4 regions of the Aeromonas intestinalis genome follow, and region 2 is predicted to be linked to each of the others. Evidence: predicted binding sites of a transcription regulator. Region 2 holds the regulator's gene; each other region holds the start of a gene.
What was found. The regulator sigma-54, encoded in region 2, starts transcription at its own class of promoters, with help from an activator protein. The targets are predictions, from matches to a motif close to TGGCACNGTTTTNGCTT.
Positions count from the first base shown of each region.

Region 1: a site for sigma-54 is predicted at 2,554-2,570, ahead of glnA (glutamate--ammonia ligase). Genes of this name have one in related genera too.
Region 3: a site for sigma-54 is predicted at 2,663-2,679, ahead of flgA (flagellar basal body P-ring formation chaperone FlgA). Genes of this name have one in related genera too.
Region 4: a site for sigma-54 is predicted at 1,695-1,711, ahead of ACW5W7_RS11915 (superinfection exclusion B family protein). Genes of this name have one in related genera too.

Region 1 covers NZ_JBSTYK010000014.1:45,864-50,059, reverse strand. The annotation lists gene glnL (nitrogen regulation protein NR(II)) at 1-236, opposite strand, end outside; gene ACW5W7_RS16915 (DUF4124 domain-containing protein) at 323-892, opposite strand; gene glnA (glutamate--ammonia ligase) at 1,088-2,497, opposite strand; gene typA (translational GTPase TypA) at 2,849-4,196, shown strand, end outside.
Region 2 covers NZ_JBSTYK010000008.1:218,921-223,116, forward strand. The annotation lists gene npr (PTS phosphocarrier protein NPr) at 1-170, opposite strand, end outside; gene rapZ (RNase adapter RapZ) at 191-1,057, opposite strand; gene ptsN (PTS IIA-like nitrogen regulatory protein PtsN) at 1,098-1,544, opposite strand; gene hpf (ribosome hibernation promoting factor) at 1,547-1,834, opposite strand; gene ACW5W7_RS12640 (RNA polymerase factor sigma-54) at 1,855-3,294, opposite strand; gene lptB (LPS export ABC transporter ATP-binding protein) at 3,361-4,086, opposite strand; gene lptA (lipopolysaccharide transport periplasmic protein LptA) at 4,099-4,196, opposite strand, start outside.
Region 3 covers NZ_JBSTYK010000001.1:57,198-61,393, reverse strand. The annotation lists gene ACW5W7_RS00285 (peptide ABC transporter substrate-binding protein) at 1-475, shown strand, start outside; gene yfcE (phosphodiesterase) at 472-1,014, shown strand; gene ACW5W7_RS00275 (flagella synthesis protein FlgN) at 1,039-1,455, opposite strand; gene flgM (flagellar biosynthesis anti-sigma factor FlgM) at 1,452-1,766, opposite strand; gene flgA (flagellar basal body P-ring formation chaperone FlgA) at 1,860-2,465, opposite strand; gene ACW5W7_RS00260 (chemotaxis protein CheV) at 2,699-3,610, shown strand; gene ACW5W7_RS00255 (CheR family methyltransferase) at 3,629-4,196, shown strand, end outside.
Region 4 covers NZ_JBSTYK010000008.1:78,245-82,440, forward strand. The annotation lists gene bfr (bacterioferritin) at 1-299, shown strand, start outside; gene ACW5W7_RS11910 (methylglyoxal synthase) at 547-1,005, shown strand; gene ACW5W7_RS11915 (superinfection exclusion B family protein) at 1,066-1,653, opposite strand; gene ansB (L-asparaginase 2) at 1,774-2,832, opposite strand; gene ACW5W7_RS11925 (cation transporter) at 2,961-3,155, opposite strand; gene ACW5W7_RS11930 (LacI family DNA-binding transcriptional regulator) at 3,219-4,181, opposite strand.

The DNA of each region.
Region 1 (4,196 bases), on a different contig from region 2:
TCGCTGTCGGTAAAGCCTTGCCCCGAAATGAGGCACTGTTTGAATCGCTGCAGATCGAGGGAGATGTGTTCGAGCAGATAGGGCAGTTCGATGCCGATCAGGCGCCGCTCGCTGAGGGAGAGCAGCTGCTCTGCCGCCGGGTTGACGAATTGAATGCAGAGCCGCTCGTCCATCAGGATGACGGCGGTCAGCAGGTTGTCCAAGAGTGTCTTGGCGTTGTCCGAGCGGGTTGGCACAGGTTTCTCCCTAAAACGGTGCTGCTCACCGGTTATGCACCGATATGGTGCATTGAGTTTACCCGCATCGGTGCATCACATCACCCCTAATCCGCTTTGGGGGTGGCCTTGGGAGCCGGATCCACCGTGGTTCTGTGCAGGTAAAAGGTGGTTGGCTTGGATTTAGCAAGGATCGTACCGTCTTTGGCGAGCAGCTCGAGCTGCGCCTGATGGGCGCCGCGATCGAGGTTCTCCACCCGGATTGCCAGGCTGTTATGGACCAGAGGGACGGCCTTGCCGTTGAGCAGCAGGCGCAGATCGAACTGTACCGGAGCCTGGGGATTGACCTCGGCCTGGAAGACGATGTTGCCCGTGTTGTCACGCAGGGTACTGCCTGGCTCGGGGGAGAGCAGCTCGACAGACAGCTTGGCGGTCGCCTGTGCCTTCTTGTCATCAACCCCGGTCAGATGATTGAAGTTGTCGACCTGCACCGAGTGGGGGGCGGTGCCGATGAGGGGGGAGACCCGCAGATCGACCTCCTTGGCGCTTTTGCCGGGAGGGGGAGCATCGGTGTAGTGGGTCACGCCGTTGGCATCGACCCAGGAGTAGACCCTGGCAGCCTGGGCGGCGAAAGGCAGTATCAGCAAGAGGCTCAGCATCCATGGCACTGTGTTCATCCATCTCTCCTTGACGGGGTTCAGCTTAATCCTATCAGAGAAAAAACGGCCAGACCGATTGTCGGCAATATGGGGCTGGCATCGATCGATGGGCTGGCGGTTTCTTCCGTGAATGGCGCGTGTACGGGTTGCCGGCCCACCATAAAAAAACCCGCCAGCTGGCGGGTTTTCATGTTGATGACGCAAGGACACCGATTAGACGGAGTAGTACAGCTCGAACTCCAGCGGGTGCGGAGTCATGCGTACGCGATCCACGTCCTGCTGCTTCAGCTCCAGGTAGGAGTTAATGAAGTCATCGCTGAACACGCCACCACGGGTCAGGAACTCGCGGTCTGCGTCCAGGGCGGACAGGGCTTCGTCCAGGGAGCCGGCAACGGTCGGCACTTCGGCGGCTTCTTCCGGCGGCAGGTCATACAAGTTCTTGTCCATGGCGTCGCCCGGATGGATCTTGTTGATGATACCGTCCAGACCGGCCATCAGCTGGGCGGCGAAGGCCAGGTAGGGGTTGGCTGCCGGATCCGGGAAGCGAACCTCGATGCGACGGGCTTTCGGGCTCGGCACCACCGGGATACGGATGGAGGCAGAGCGGTTGCGGGCGGAGTAGGCCAGCATGACCGGGGCTTCGTAGCCTGGCACCAGACGCTTGTAGGAGTTGGTGGTCGGGTTGGCGAAGGCGTTGATGGCCTTGGCGTGCTTGATGATGCCGCCGATGTAGTGCAGCGCCATCTCGGACAGACCACCGTACAGGTCGCCGGCGAACAGGTTGACGCCGTTCTTGGCCAGGGACTGGTGGCAGTGCATGCCGGAGCCGTTGTCACCGAACATGGGTTTGGGCATGAAGGTGACGGTCTTGTTGTAGGCGTGGGCCACGTTGTGGATCACGTACTTCAGCACCTGCACTTCGTCAGCTTTCAGAGTCAGAGTGTTGAAGCGGGTCGCGATCTCGTTCTGACCGGCGGTCGCCACTTCGTGGTGGTGCGCTTCGACCACCTGGCCCATCTCTTCCAGCACCAGACACATGGCGGCACGGATGTCCTGGGAGGAGTCAACCGGCGCAACTGGGAAGTAACCACCCTTGACGAAGGGACGGTGACCCTTGTTGCCGTGTTCGTAATCGGTACCGGAGTTCCAGGCAGCTTCTTCGGATTCGATCTTCACGAAGCTGTGGCCCATGGTGTTGGAGAAGGTGATGTTGTCGAACATGAAGAATTCCGGCTCCGGCCCGAACAGCACGGTGTCGGCGATGCCGCTGGACTTCAGGAAATCTTCGGCGCGCTTGGCGATGGAGCGCGGATCGCGATCGTAGCCTTGCATGGTGGCGGGCTCGAGCACGTCACAGACGATGTTCAGGGTGGTCTCTTCGGTGAAGGGATCCAGCTTGGCGGAGGCCGGGTCCGGCATCAGCACCATGTCAGACTCATTGATGCCCTTCCAGCCGCCGATGGAGGAACCATCGAACATCTTGCCATCTTCGAAGAAGTCTTCATCGACCTGATGGGAAGGAATGGATACGTGCTGTTCTTTACCCTTGGTGTCGGTAAAGCGCAGATCAACAAACTTGACTTCGTGTTCCTGGATCAGGGCCAAAACGTTCTGGGCTGACATGCTAAGTAACCTCCGGTGTTAAAACTCTTTGGGTGAATGCGTCGTCATATTCACATAAGCCAGTATCGTGCCAAGTTTGTGACAGCTTGATTTCAGGGCATTTGCACCGTTTCAGGCTGTCGGGTCACCCGCTCTCGTGCAGTGTTGCGCCTCATAGTGGTGCAGCCTTGGATCCTTTTGGTGCACCAATGTGGTGCGCCAGCGTTCCAACCCCCATCTAAGCAGGCTTTTCAAACGGGGTCTATGATCCTGATCCCCTGTCGTGCACGAATGGTCTGCAATTCTGCTAGGCAGATCACAAAGGCGAGAGTACAATTAGCGCCCAATTTTACCCGGTGATTTGAGGCGAGAATGTTAGAGAATTTACGCAATATTGCGATTATTGCGCACGTTGACCACGGCAAAACGACTCTGGTTGATAAGCTGCTGCAGCAATCCGGCACTCTGGATCGCACCAGCGAAGGTCAGGAACGGATCATGGACTCCAATGATCTGGAACGGGAACGTGGCATCACCATTCTCGCCAAGAACACTGCGATCCGCTGGAACGACTACCGCATCAACATCGTTGATACCCCGGGTCACGCCGACTTCGGTGGTGAAGTTGAGCGTGTACTGTCCATGGTTGACTCCGTGCTGCTGCTGGTCGACGCCGTCGACGGCCCGATGCCGCAAACCCGTTTCGTGACCCAGAAGGCGTTCGCCCAGGGTCTGAAGCCGATCGTGGTCATCAACAAGATCGACCGTCCGGGTGCTCGTCCTGACTGGGTAATGGATCAGGTATTCGACCTGTTTGACAACCTGGGCGCCACCGATGAGCAACTGGACTTCAAGGTTGTTTACGCCTCTGCACTGAACGGCTGGGCCACCATGGATCAGGACGTGCCGTCCGAGAACATGGAACCCCTGTTCCAGGCCATCGTCGACAACGTGGAAGCCCCCAAGGCTGACGCCGATGGCGGTTTCCAGATGCAGATCTCCCAGCTGGACTACAACTCCTACGTCGGTGTCATCGGTATCGGCCGAATCACCCGTGGTCGCGTCAAGACCAACCAGCAGGTCACCATCGTCGGTGCCAACGGCAAGAGCCGTACCGGCAAGGTCGGTCAGGTGCTGGGTTACCTGGGTCTGTCCCGTACCGAAGTGGCCGACGCGCAAGCGGGCGACATCATCGCCATCACCGGTCTGGGCGAGCTGAAGATCTCCGACACCGTCTGTGACAACAACGCCGTCGAAGCCCTGCCGCCGCTCTCCGTTGACGAGCCGACCGTGAACATGACCTTCCAGGTGAACACCTCCCCGTTCGCCGGTAAAGAAGGCAAGTTCGTGACTTCCCGCAACATCCTGGAGCGTCTGAACCAGGAGCTGGTCCACAACGTGGCCCTGCGCGTGGAAGAGACCGAAGATCCGGACAAGTTCCGCGTCTCCGGCCGTGGTGAACTGCACCTGTCCATCCTGATCGAAAACATGCGTCGCGAAGGTTACGAGCTGGCCGTATCCCGTCCGGAAGTTATCCTGCGCACCGTTGACGGCGTTCTGCAAGAACCGTTCGAAACCGTGACTGTCGACGTGGAAGAGATCCACCAGGGTTCCGTGATGGAGCAACTCGGTCTGCGTAAGGGCGAGATGACCAACATGACCCCGGATGGCAAGGGCCGTGTCCGTCTGGACTTCATGATCCCGAGCCGTGGCCTGATCG
Region 2 (4,196 bases):
GAGTCCAGCATCAGCAGGCCGATCACGCTGTCCGCGTCGGCCTCGACCCCGTCTTCGTTGCGCAGCAGGACATGGGCATCGAAGCCCTGTACCAGTTCGAACAGCATCATGGCCGGTCTGGCATGGATGCCCAGCTTGTTTTTGACTTCTACCGAGGCGGAAACGGTCATCTGTGCATCCTTCTGAGCTGTCAGACCTGCGCCGAGCGCTTGTCCAGGGTGCGGTGGCGGATCTGCACGTTCTTGCCGAGCAGGCGAAACGCGCTCGCCAACCGTTCGGCGATGAACACCGAGCGATGCTGGCCACCGGTGCAACCGATCCCCACGGTCACATAGCTGCGGTTGTTTCGCTCCAGATGGGGCAACCAGGTGCCCAGCATGTTCTCGATCTGCTGGATGAACAGCATGACGTCCGTCTGGCTGGAGAGGTAGTTCGCCACAGGTTCATCCCGGCCGGTGAAAGGCTTGAGTTCTGGGATCCAGTGGGGATTTGGCAGAAAACGGGCATCGAACACGAAGTCTGCATCCTTGGGGATGCCGTACTTGAAGCCGAATGATTCAAACACCAGCACCAGCTCGTTCTCTTTCTTGCCGAGCACCCGGGTTTTGATGAGCTCGCTGAGATCGTGAATGCTGAGGTTGGTGGTGTCGATGCGCAGGTCGGCACTGGAAGAGAGGGGCGCCAGCAGGTGGGTCTCCTCCCGGATGGCCTCGTCCAGCGACAGCTTGTTGCGAGAGAGGGGGTGCAACCGGCGACTCTCGCCATAGCGCTTGAGCAGGGTAGTGTTGTCGGCGTCGAAGAAGAAGCTGGAAAACTCCACCCGCCCCTCGCTGCGTACCTGGGCCAGCAGATTCTCCAGCCTATCCGGCTCGGTGGGCAGGTTGCGCACGTCGATGCTGACCGCCAGCTTGTCATACTGACTCTCCACCGAGACGATCAACTGGGGCAACAGATTGACCGGCAGATTGTCTACGCAGTAATACCCCAGATCTTCCAGCACCCGCAGGGCTACCGTCTTGCCGGAGCCCGAGCGACCGCTTACCACGATTAATTGCATCTTGTCCCCCCACGCCAACCTGGCTGTGCCTTGTCCGGCATCAGGCCGAGGTCATGATCTGATAGAGTTCTTCGTCACTGGTCGCCTGACGCAACTGGCGGCAGACGGCCTTGTCACCCAACTTGGATGCCATCAGGGAAAGGGTCTTGAGATGCTGCTTGCACTCGCTTTCCGGCACCAGCAATGCAAAGAGCAGGTCAACCGGTTGATTGTCAATCGAGTCGAAAGGGATGGGTTCGGAGAAGGTCATCAGCACAGCAGTCGGCGCAAAGGCATCGTCAATACGGCCATGCGGAATGGCAATACCGGCACCGATCCCGGTACTGCCCATTTTTTCCCGCGCCAGCAGGCTTTCAAACAACACCTGACGGGAGGTGCCGAGGCGCTCTGCAGCCAGTTCACTGATGATCTCGAGAGCGCGTTTCTTGCTGGTACAGGGGACCGCACTCTTGGTGCAGTCCCGACTCAGTATGTGTTCAAGTTGCATAGTTATTTTTGATTTAATTTATCTTTGTGCTTGATGATCTGTCTGTCCAGTTTATCAAGCAGGGTATCAATCGCAGCATACATGTCGGCATGCTCCGAGTTGGCGAACACCTCACCGCCGCTGACATGCAGCTTGGCTTCGGCAATCTGGTTCAGTTTTTCGACGCTCAACACCACATGCACGTTGTTGATATGGTCAAAGTGACGCTCGAGTTTGGCAAATTTGTTGTTCACATAATCACGCAGAGCTTCGGTAATCTCGACATGGTGTCCGGTCAGGTTAATTTGCATAACGTCTTCCTTTTGTTTGCCTAAACCAGGCGTTTGCGCTGATTGGATGGCGGGATCAACAAGGATTCACGGTACTTTGCGATCGTGCGTCTCGCCACCATAATACCCTGTTCGGCCAGCAAATCCGCGATCTTGCTATCACTAAGCGGCTTGGCGGGGTTTTCCGCCGTCACCAGCTTCTTGATCAAGGCGCGAATAGCGGTCGATGAGCACTCTCCTCCTCCTTCCGTATTCACGTGACTGGAGAAAAAAAACTTCAGTTCAAAGATGCCACGGGGCGTATGCATGTACTTCTGGGTCGTCACCCGCGAGATGGTCGATTCATGCATCTCCACCGCCTCGGCGATGTCGTTGAGCACCATGGGTTTCATGGCCTCTTCCCCATATTCGAAGAATCCCTGCTGCTGCTCGACGATACAGCTGGCCACCTTGAGCAGGGTGTCGTTACGACTCTCCAGGCTCTTGATGAACCACTTCGCTTCCTGCAGGTGGGAGCGGATGAACTGGGTATCCGTGCTGCTGCGCGCGTTGCGGGCCATGGCCGCATAGGTCTCGTTGACGCGAATGCGCGGCGCCGAATCCGGGTTGAGCTCCACCACCCACTTGCTGCCTTTCTTGACCACGGACACGTCCGGGATCACGTATTGGGATTCGCTCTGGATGACGCCGTTGCCGGGTCTGGGTTCCAGCTGCTGGATAAGGTCCAGCACCTCCTTGAGGTCGCTCTCCTTGAGCCGGGTCTTGCGCGCCAGGGTGCGATAGTCACGATTGCCAAGCAGATCCATGTGCTCGCTGATCACTTCCCGTGCCTCGTTGAGCCAGGGCAGATCGGAGGGATACTGGCCAAGCTGGATCAGCAGGCACTCCTGCACGGAGCGGGCGGCGATGCCGAGCGGATCGAAATGCTGCACCCGCTTGAGCACGGCCTCGACCTCATCCAGTTCCACTTCTACCTCGTCACTGCTGACTGCAGCCTGAATATCCTCGAGAGAAACCGTCAGATAACCGGATTCGTCGATGGCATCGATGATGGCGAGGGCGATGGCGGCATCCAGATCGCTGAACGGCGTCAGCCGCATCTGCCACAACAGATAGTCCTGCAGGTTCTCGGTGGTTTCCCCCTGATAGACGCTCTCCTCTCCATCGTGGATGGGGCCAGCGCTCTGGGCCGTCCCGGCGGAGTAGACCTCGTCCCAGGTGGTATCGACGGGCAGCTCGTCCGGCATCTTGTCCTGCGCCATGGCGTCACTGGAATCCAGCTGACTGGCATCGGCCACTTCGACCGGACTGGTTTCCTGCGCCTCGCTCTCCTCTTGCTCCAGCAAGGGGTTGTTGTCGAGCGCTTGCTGAATTTCCTGCTGGAGTTCCAGCGTGGAAAGCTGGAGCAGACGAATCGCTTGTTGTAATTGTGGCGTCATGGTCAGGGACTGACCGAGACGCAACTGTAATGTCGGCTTCATCTACGTCGGGATATCCTTATGTTCAGCGAGGCAGTCACCTAACAAAAATGAGGGAATGCCCCCTTACTATAGACTGAATTGATCGCCCAAATAGACGCGCTTGACCTGCTCATCGGCGAGGATATCCACCGGTGCGCCCTCGGCAATCATCTTGCCGTGGCTGACGATATAGGCCTTCTCACACACATCCAGGGTCTCGCGAACGTTGTGATCGGTGATCAGCACACCCAGCCCACGTTCCTTCAGATGCTGGATGATCTTTTTGATATCGATGACAGAAATGGGATCAACCCCTGCAAAAGGCTCATCCAGCAGAATAAATCTCGGCTCTGCCGCCAGCGCCCGGGCGATCTCGACCCGGCGGCGCTCCCCCCCTGACAGGCTCTGACCCAGGCTGTCACGGATGTGGGTGATGTTGAACTCTTCCAGCAGTTGCTCGACCTTGTCCTCCCGCTCCTCGCTGCTCAATCCCTTGCGGGTCTGCATGACCCCCATCAGGTTGTCGAACACCGACAGACGGCGGAAGATGGAGGCTTCCTGAGGCAGGTAACCGATGCCGTTGCGCGCACGGATGTGCATGGGCTGCAGGCTGATATCCTGATCGTCGATGGTGATGAGCCCGGCATCCCGCTGCACCAGCCCCACTATCATGTAGAAGGAGGTGGTCTTGCCAGCTCCGTTCGGGCCAAGCAGCCCCACGATCTGGCCGGTGCCCACTTCCAGGCTGACGTCACTGACCACCATGCGACGCTTGTAGCTCTTCTGCAAGCCCACTGCTTTTAACACTGCCATGACTGTTGTTTCCTACTTCTTCTGTTCGGCGGGCTTGTCGAAATTCTCGACCTGATCCGGCAGGAACACCGTCTTGACGCGCTGGGTCGGCCCCTTGCTCTCGGCGATCA
Region 3 (4,196 bases), on a different contig from region 2:
GGAGAATCACAAGCGGCTGGCGCTGGCGGTGGCCGCCATGTGGAAGCCGCTGGGGGTGGAGGTGGTGCTCAACAACATGGAGTGGAATGCCTACCAGGTGGCGAAGGACAGCGGTGATTTTATGCTGGCCCGTTCATTTTTGTTTGGTGATTATGTTGAACCATCATCAATGCTCAGCAGTTTCCGCTGCCAGGATCCCCAGAACGAGAGCGGCTACTGCAATCCCGCCTTCGATGCCCTGTTGCAACAGGCGGCGGACAGCCTGGATGGCAAGGCCCGCAACGGCTACTACCATCAGGCCGAGCGAATGCTGATGGACGAGATGCCCGTCATCCCCGTCTATCACTACAACCAGATGCGGCTGGTGGACCCCTCCCTGCGCGGCCTGCCGAGCAGCAATCTCAAGGGTTCCATCGCCACCAAGGATCTCTACTTCAGCCAGCCGCCGGTCGCAAAGGAAGGGAGCGCACCATGAAGATCGCCATCATCTCCGACATTCACGGCAGCCTGCTTGCGCTGGAGACAACGCTGGCGCGGCTCGCCCCCTGGCAGCCGGATCACTATCTGCTGCTCGGGGACTTGCTCAATCACGGCCCGCGCAATCCGGTCCCCGAGGGCTATGCCCCGGCGGCGGTGGCCGAGCGGCTCAACCGACTGGCGCCGCAGATCATGGCGGTTCGGGGCAATTGCGACTCGGAAGTGGATCAGATGCTGCTCGATTTCCCCATCACGGCCCCCTACAACCAGCTGCTGGTGGACGGGCGACGCTGGTTCGCGAGCCACGGTCACCTCTATCAGCCGCAGGCGGTGCCCCTGCCTGCGGGCAGCCTGTTCATCAGCGGCCACACCCATCTGCCCGTGCTGAAGCGGGAAGGGGATCGGGTGCTGGTGAATCCTGGGTCTATCTGTTTTCCGCGAGGGGAGTGGGCGGCAAGTTATGGCCGCTATCAGGATGGTGTCCTGAGCATTCACGGTTGCGCCGATGGGGCCGAGCTGATGCGACTGGCGTTGTAACGAAAAGCGAGAAGAGAGCGGCGATCAGGCCTTGATGCCGAGGGAGCGGGTCCCCGAACGGGTGTTGCCCTTGGCGTCATAGGTCAGGGAGTTGCTGTCTCTGAGCTTGCTGAGGAAGCTGGCCAGACGGCGATTGGAGATGATGCTGAGTTCGAGCAGACGACCATTGAGATCGTTTTGCTCCTGACAGGCATCCAGTTTGCTTTGCAGGGCCTGCAACTGCGCGGGGAAGGCGCTCAGTTGCTGACGCAGATCCGGCTGCTTGGCCAGGGTCTGATCCAGGGTTTCGATGGCAGCCAGCAGTTGCTGCTTGCGCTCGGCCAAGGCTGGCAGGGCCAGCGCCCTGTGCTGCTTGAGCAGATCAAATTCCTCCGCCAGCACGCCTTGCATCTGGGAGAGATGGTCGTCCTGGGCGCGCAACAGCTCGGCTAAGTCCATCATCCGAGGCGTTTATCCAGATCCGCTTCGAAGCTGAACATCTTCTTGGCGACGGCTTCGCTGTCGACCTTGTATTCACCGCTGGCGATGGCCTTCTTGAGGCTCTCGACGCGGCTCTCGTTACCGGTCGAGACGGTGTTGAGGGTTTTGCTCATCTGTTGCAATTGCTGTGCCTCGCTGGTCAAGGAGACAGAGTCAGCCTTGACGGGGGTCGCGCGGCTGCCTTCGGCCGAAGTCGTAGACTTGCTGGCGACGCTGGTTGCATTGTTTTGCAGCCGGCTGTTTGCCAAGTTGTTGATATTGTTGATAGCCATAGGGTTACCTTCGTCTGCTTTGCTGTTCGCTTATCTGGTTATCGGTGACGGCGGTCAGAACTTTAGAAAAAAAATCGGGCATTAACAAAATAATCAGAATGTGACCACCACGGAACCGACGGCATCGACCTTGCCTTGCACCTGCCTGCCCGAGCGGATGTTGACGAGCCTGATCATGTCTCCGAAGCTGCCATCTTGCAAGGCTCGGGCCATGGTTTTGATCTGCATGCTGCTGTTTTCGGCGCTAAGGGTGACCTGGTCCCCCTTGCACACCACGCAAACCTGGGTGAGGCGGATGGGCTGGCCGGGTTTGAGCTCCCGCTTGCTGCGCACCCCGATGAGGGGAGCGGTGTCGCTCAGGTAGTCGCCACGGATCAGGGTCTGATCCTGATAGGCCAGGGTCAGCATGCCCTCGCTCAGGATGTCGCCCTTGGCCACGGGGGCCGCCACGGTGACATAGGGTTTCTGGATGCTGACCCGTACCGGCAGGTAGAGATCCCAGGGCTTGTCCCCCTCGCACTTGAGATAGACGGTGGTGTTGCGGCGGATCTCTATCTTGCTGGGGAAGGAGAGGGTCAGGGCCTCTTCACAGCGGCTCAAGGGGAGGCGCTCGTCGATGGAGGCGGCAGTCACCTCGGCCTGGGCATCCAGGGGGATATCCAGCTGGCCGAGCACGAACTCCTGTGCCTGCTCCTGCAGGTATTGGGTGACCTCGGATGCCCGGGCCTGAGAGAGGCCGACAAAAGGCAGTAAGATGAGGAAAAGTCTACTAATCATTTTTGCTTGCCGGTCGATAAGCTGTTCACGTATACCACCGTAGTTAACTATGCTTGCTGCAGAATTTGGCCGCCCAGACAACAAGAGTCTGACGCACGCCAGCCTGTATGCGAAGACATATGCATGATTAATGCCAGCGTTTTTAGGGAGTGTTTATGGCGGGTATTCTCGATTCGGTCAATCAACGTACCCAGCTAGTGGGACAAAACCGGTTGGAACTGTTGTTGTTTCGTCTCAACGGACGTCAAAGATTTGGCATCAACGTCTTCAAGGTGCGTGAGGTGCTGCAGTGTCCGCCCCTGACCGTCATGCCCAAGCTGAATTCCTGCATCCGCGGGGTGGCGCACATTCGTGGCCAGACCATCTCGGTCATCGATCTCAGCATGGCGATGGGTAAACGTCCGATCCAGGATCTCTCCAAGTGCTTCATCATCATCTCCGAGTACAACCGATCCATTCAGGGGTTCCTGGTGCACTCGGTGGAGCGCATCATCAACATGAACTGGGAATCCATTCTGCCGCCCCCCAAAGGCGCCGGGCGCATCAACTACATGACGGCGGTCACCGAGGTGGACGGCGAGCTGGTGGAGATCCTGGACGTGGAGCGGATTTTGAACGAGATATCGCCGGTCTCCACCGAGGTGAGTGCCGAGCTGGTGGACGCCAGCGTGGAGCGCAATCCCCATGGCCGCCCGGTGCTGGTGGCGGACGACTCTTCGGTGGCGCGCAAGCAGGTGCAGCGGGCGCTGGAAGCCATCGGCGTGCAGTGCGTGCTGGCCAAGGATGGGCGCGAGGCCCTCAACATGCTGTTGGAGATGGCCAAGCAGGGGCCCATCCTGGATCAGATTGCCCTGGTCATCTCGGACATCGAGATGCCGGAGATGGACGGTTACACCTTCACCGCCGAGATCCGCAACAATCCCGCACTCAAGGATTTGCATGTTATTCTGCACACTTCCCTCAGTGGGGTGTTTAATCAGGCCATGGTCCAGAAGGTTGGTGCAAACAACTTCATCGCCAAGTTCCAGCCGGATGAATTGGCCAAGGCCGTACAAGGCGCACTCTAATAAAGAAGAAAAAACTGCATGAAGACACTTTCGGACGACTTATACAAACAATTCAGCAATTTTCTGGCGCAACAGAGCGGGATCGTGCTGGGTGACAACAAACAGTATCTGGTCAAGAGTCGTCTGTCGCCCTTGATGACTCAGTTTGGTATCGAGAGTCTGTCTGAACTGGTGACCCGCTCCATGGGGATCCGGGAGCGGGAGCTGAAGATGGCCGTGGTGGACGCCATGACCACCAACGAGACCCTGTGGTTTCGCGATACCTATCCGTTCCAGCTGCTCAGCGACAAGATCTTCCCGGAGCTGGGCAAGAGCGGCCGCCCCATCAAGATCTGGTCGGCCGCCTCCTCCTCCGGGCAGGAGCCCTATTCCATCGCCATGACGGCGCTGGAGCAGCAGGTGAAACGGCCGGGTACCCTGCCGGGCGGGGTGCAGATCGTCGGTACCGACATCTCCAGCACCATGCTCAACCAGTGCAAGGAGGGGGTCTATGACAGCCTGGCGCTGGCGCGCGGACTCTCACCCGAGCGCAAGCGGCTGTTCTTCGAGCCGTGCGGAGACAACAAGATGCGGGTGTCGGAGCGTG
Region 4 (4,196 bases), 140 kb from region 2:
GGGTACTGTTTCTGGAAGGACTGCCCAATTTGCAAGACCTGGGCAAGCTGCGCATCGGTGAGACGGTCGACGAGATGTTGCGTTGCGATCTCTCGCTGGAGATGGATGCCATCCCCGACCTGAAGGTGGCCATCACCTATGCCGAATCTGTCCATGACTACGTCAGCCGTGACCTGTTCCAGAAGATCCTGGAAGACGAAGAGGATCATGTGGACTGGCTGGAGACCCAGCTTGATCTCATCGATCGCATCGGTCTGGAAAACTACCAGCAATCCCAGCTGCACTCGGAGTCATCCTGAAGTGGAGATGGCATGACGCCGCGTCCCAACCCGCTTCGGCGGGTTTTTTCTCGCCTGTATCAGCACGGAAGACATACCCCCAACGCAGCGGACAGGGCCATCATTGCGCGGCCTGCTGCTGGCAATACGTCGATATCCCTGGTCGCAAGCGTCGAGAAGATCACAGTTACGGTGCACGGCAAGACAGCGGGCGCCGCTTTCGATTAGGATACAGCCCTATTCCCATCACTTTGCTACGGATGATCCCATGGAACTGATCGCACGTGAGATGGCGCCCCACAAACGGGTAGCCCTGGTGGCTCACGACAACATGAAGGCCCCCTTGCTGAACTGGGTGCTGAGACGCAAGGAGGAGCTCAAGCTCCACCATCTCTATGCGACCGGCACCACCGGCACCCTGCTCGGCAAGCAGGCACAACTGCCCATCACCTGCCTCTTCTCCGGCCCCATGGGCGGCGATCAGCAGCTCGGCGCCCTGATTGCCGAAGGCAAGATCGACGTGATGATCTTCTTCTGGGATCCCCTCAACGCCGCCGCTCACGATCCGGACGTGAAGGCCCTGCTGCGCCTCGCGGCGGTGTGGAACATTCCGGTCGCCACCAACGAAGCGACCGCGGACTTCATCATGGACAGCCCGCACATGCAGCGCGCCTTCAGCGTGCAGGTGCCGGACTACGCCGGCTATCTCAAGGCAAGAACCGAGTAAGCGCCCCAGACAGCAAAAAGCCGGACAGTGTCCGGCTTTTTTATTCAGGATGCGTGAAACTCAGCGCTGGAAGCTCTTCTGGGCGAACTTGGGTCTGGCATTCATGATCTGCTCCACCTGCTCGTCGCTCATCTTGCCGCGAGACAACCCCAGCACCTTGTAGGTGAGCAGCGGCCGTGCCGGCAGCGCGATCATCAGGGCGCGGATCTGGTTCTCGTCATCCTTTTCCCGCACCGGCTTGCCATAGGCATAGGTCAGCACCCCGGCATCCATCAGATTTTTGACGGCGGGCTCGGTGATCGGCAGGTTTATGACGCTCTTGCGCTGCAATACGAACTCGCGCAGTACCGCCTTCTCGTTGAAGTCGAGGAAGCCGATCATCTGGGCCAGTTGATCCTGTTGGCGGCGGGACTGCCACTCGTCACAGGCCCACTCCCAGAAGATCAGGAAACCCTGGCTGCAGAAATAGGAGATGGCGATCAGCATGCCGACTCCGAGCCAGGCCGCATGGGCCGTGGCCCACTGGCTGACGGCTCCCTTCATCAATCCCGCCGGGAACAGCAGGATGATGCTGCAGCAGAGCAGCAGCCAGACCATGAGCCAGTTGAGGCGGTTCAGCTGATAGAAATGTTGGATCCACCGTTTCATCGTTCATCCTTCCCAGAGCATTGTGGACAGTGGTCTATCCATAGCAATGACTGTGCCAAGGCTTGGAGAATGAAAACGGGAGGCCTGAGCCTCCCGTTGAGTGCATCTGATAAGGTGCGCTTAGAACTCCTGGAACCAGCGCTGGATCTGCTTGGGATCCTTGCTCTGGGTCAGGGAGAGCATCAGCAGGATGCGCGCCTTCTGCGGATTCAGGGTGCCGGCGGCCACGAAGCCGTACTTGGCATCGTCGATCTCCGCATCCAGGGTAGTCGCGCCGGTCGGCACGCGGGCGGAGCGCACCACCCGGATGCCGTCCTCGCTCGCCTTGGCCAGGGTATCGAACAGGGTGTGATAGAGGTTGCCGTTGCCCACCCCGGCGCTGACGATGCCGTCAAACTTGGCGTCCACCATGGCTTTGGCGGGCAGGTCGGTGGCATTGGCGTAGTTGTAGACGATGCCGACCTGGGGCAGCTTGTCGAGCTTGCTCACGTCGAACGGGGTCTTGCTGGTGTGCAGGCGGGTCGGGCTGCGCTGGTAGTCGATCTTGCCGTTATGGATATAACCGAGCGGGCCGAAGTTCGGGGCGGCAAAGGTCTGCACCCCGGTGGTATTGGTCTTGGTGACGTCACGGGCATCCAGCACGGTATCGTTCATGGCGACCATGACGCCACGCCCCCTGGAGCTTGGGTCCGAGGCGGTGACCACAGCGTTGTAGAGGTTCAGCGGACCGTCGGCACTCATGGCGGTGGAGGGACGCATGGCGCCGACCAGCACCACCGGCTTGTCACTCTTGACGGTGAGGTTCAGGAAGTAGGCGGTCTCTTCCATGGTATCGGTGCCGTGGGTGATGACAATGCCATCCACATCATCCTTGGCCAGCAGCTCGTTCACCCGCTTGGCGAGCTTGAGCCACACCTCGTCGTTCATGTCCTGGGAGCCGATCTTCACCACCTGCTCCCCCTGCACCTCTGCCACGTTCTTCATCTCGGGCACGGCGGCGATCAGAGTCTCGATGGCCACCTTGCCAGCCTCGTAGTTGGACTGGGTGGCAGACTGGCCCGCCCCGGCGATGGTGCCACCGGTCGCCAGTATGTGCACGCTGGGCAGGGCCATGGCCAGGGGTGAAAGGGTCAGGCCGAGTACGGCGGCGAGCAGGGTCTTGCGGATAGGGAGGGTCATGCTGCAATCCTTCTGATGGGTTGATTGCAGCATTTTTATGCTTTTTAAAACGGATTTAAGTGATCATTCTCACCAATAAAAACAAGTAAACAGAATATTGGTCTGTTTTATACCTATATAGCGTTAGTTCACTCTGCCGAGAAACCCTTGGCCTCGATCAGCGCGATGATCTCGGCCTTGCTGAGGGTGCTCTCCACCACGGCCTTGCTGCTGTCGAAGTCGACCTTGGCCTGCGTTACCGCGCTCTGGGCCAGCAGGGCTTTTTGCAGGCTGGCGGCGCAACCGCCACAGGACATGCCGGATACGGTGAGTTCAATAGCCATATTCTCTCTCCTCTCGTGAATGTGATCCCAGCCTAAAGCTGCCGCCAGCGGCAAGGTCAAGCGTCAGCGCGCGACTACGGATTCACGCACCAGCAGGCGGCCGTGGAACTTCAACTGCTCGTCGGCGGGGAGCAGGCGCTGGGCCAGCTGGGCCTGCAGCAGACGCACGCACTCCTGCGCCAGACGCTCGCTCGGGTACTCGATACAGGTGAGCGGCGGTGTCAGCTGATCCGCCAGCGGGGATCCCTCCAGGCTCATCACGGAAACGTCCTGCGGAATGCTGAGGTTGAACTCTCGCAGCAGGCGCATGGCATCGGCGGCCAGGGTATCGCGCTGCACGATGAGTGCAGTGAAAGGCAGATAGCGGTTGAGCAGACCGAGCAGGGCTTGCTGGTTGCCGGTGCCATCGATCACCAACTGGCTGTTGTAGGGCAGAGACTGCTGTTGCAGCGCCTGCTGATAGCCCTGGATGGCATGCTTTCCGGCGGGAGAGTGTTTGTCATCGAGCATCAGCACCAGCTGACGATGTCCCTTGCCGAGCAGGAAACGGCAGGCGCTCTCGGTGGCGAAAGTCAGGTCATAGCCGAGATTGAGGTTGTCCGAATCGGTGACACCATCGAGCTGGATCAGTCGCTCATCCGCTTGCAGCGCCTCTTTGGCACCGATCACCAGCACGCCGTCACAGCGGCCTCCCAGCAGCTCGTCGACCGCCTGCTGCTGTTGGGACAGCCCTTCGGCGAAACGCACCAGCATGCTCTTGCCAGCCTCAGTGAGAAATCCGTCGATCAGGGGCAACATGCTGGCCAGATGACCGCCCAACTGGGGCGAGAGGATGACGCCGATGCAGTCGGTCGCCTGGGTGGCGAGGGAGCGAGCGGTCGCATTGGGGCGAAAGTTCAGTTGCTCCGCCGCCTGCAACACGGCCAGCCGACTCTCTTCACGCACCCCGCGCGAACCGCTCAGGACACGGGAAACGGTGGCTTTTGATACATTCGCAAGGCGCGAGACATCGGTAATATTGGCCATGGCTTCATCAACGGT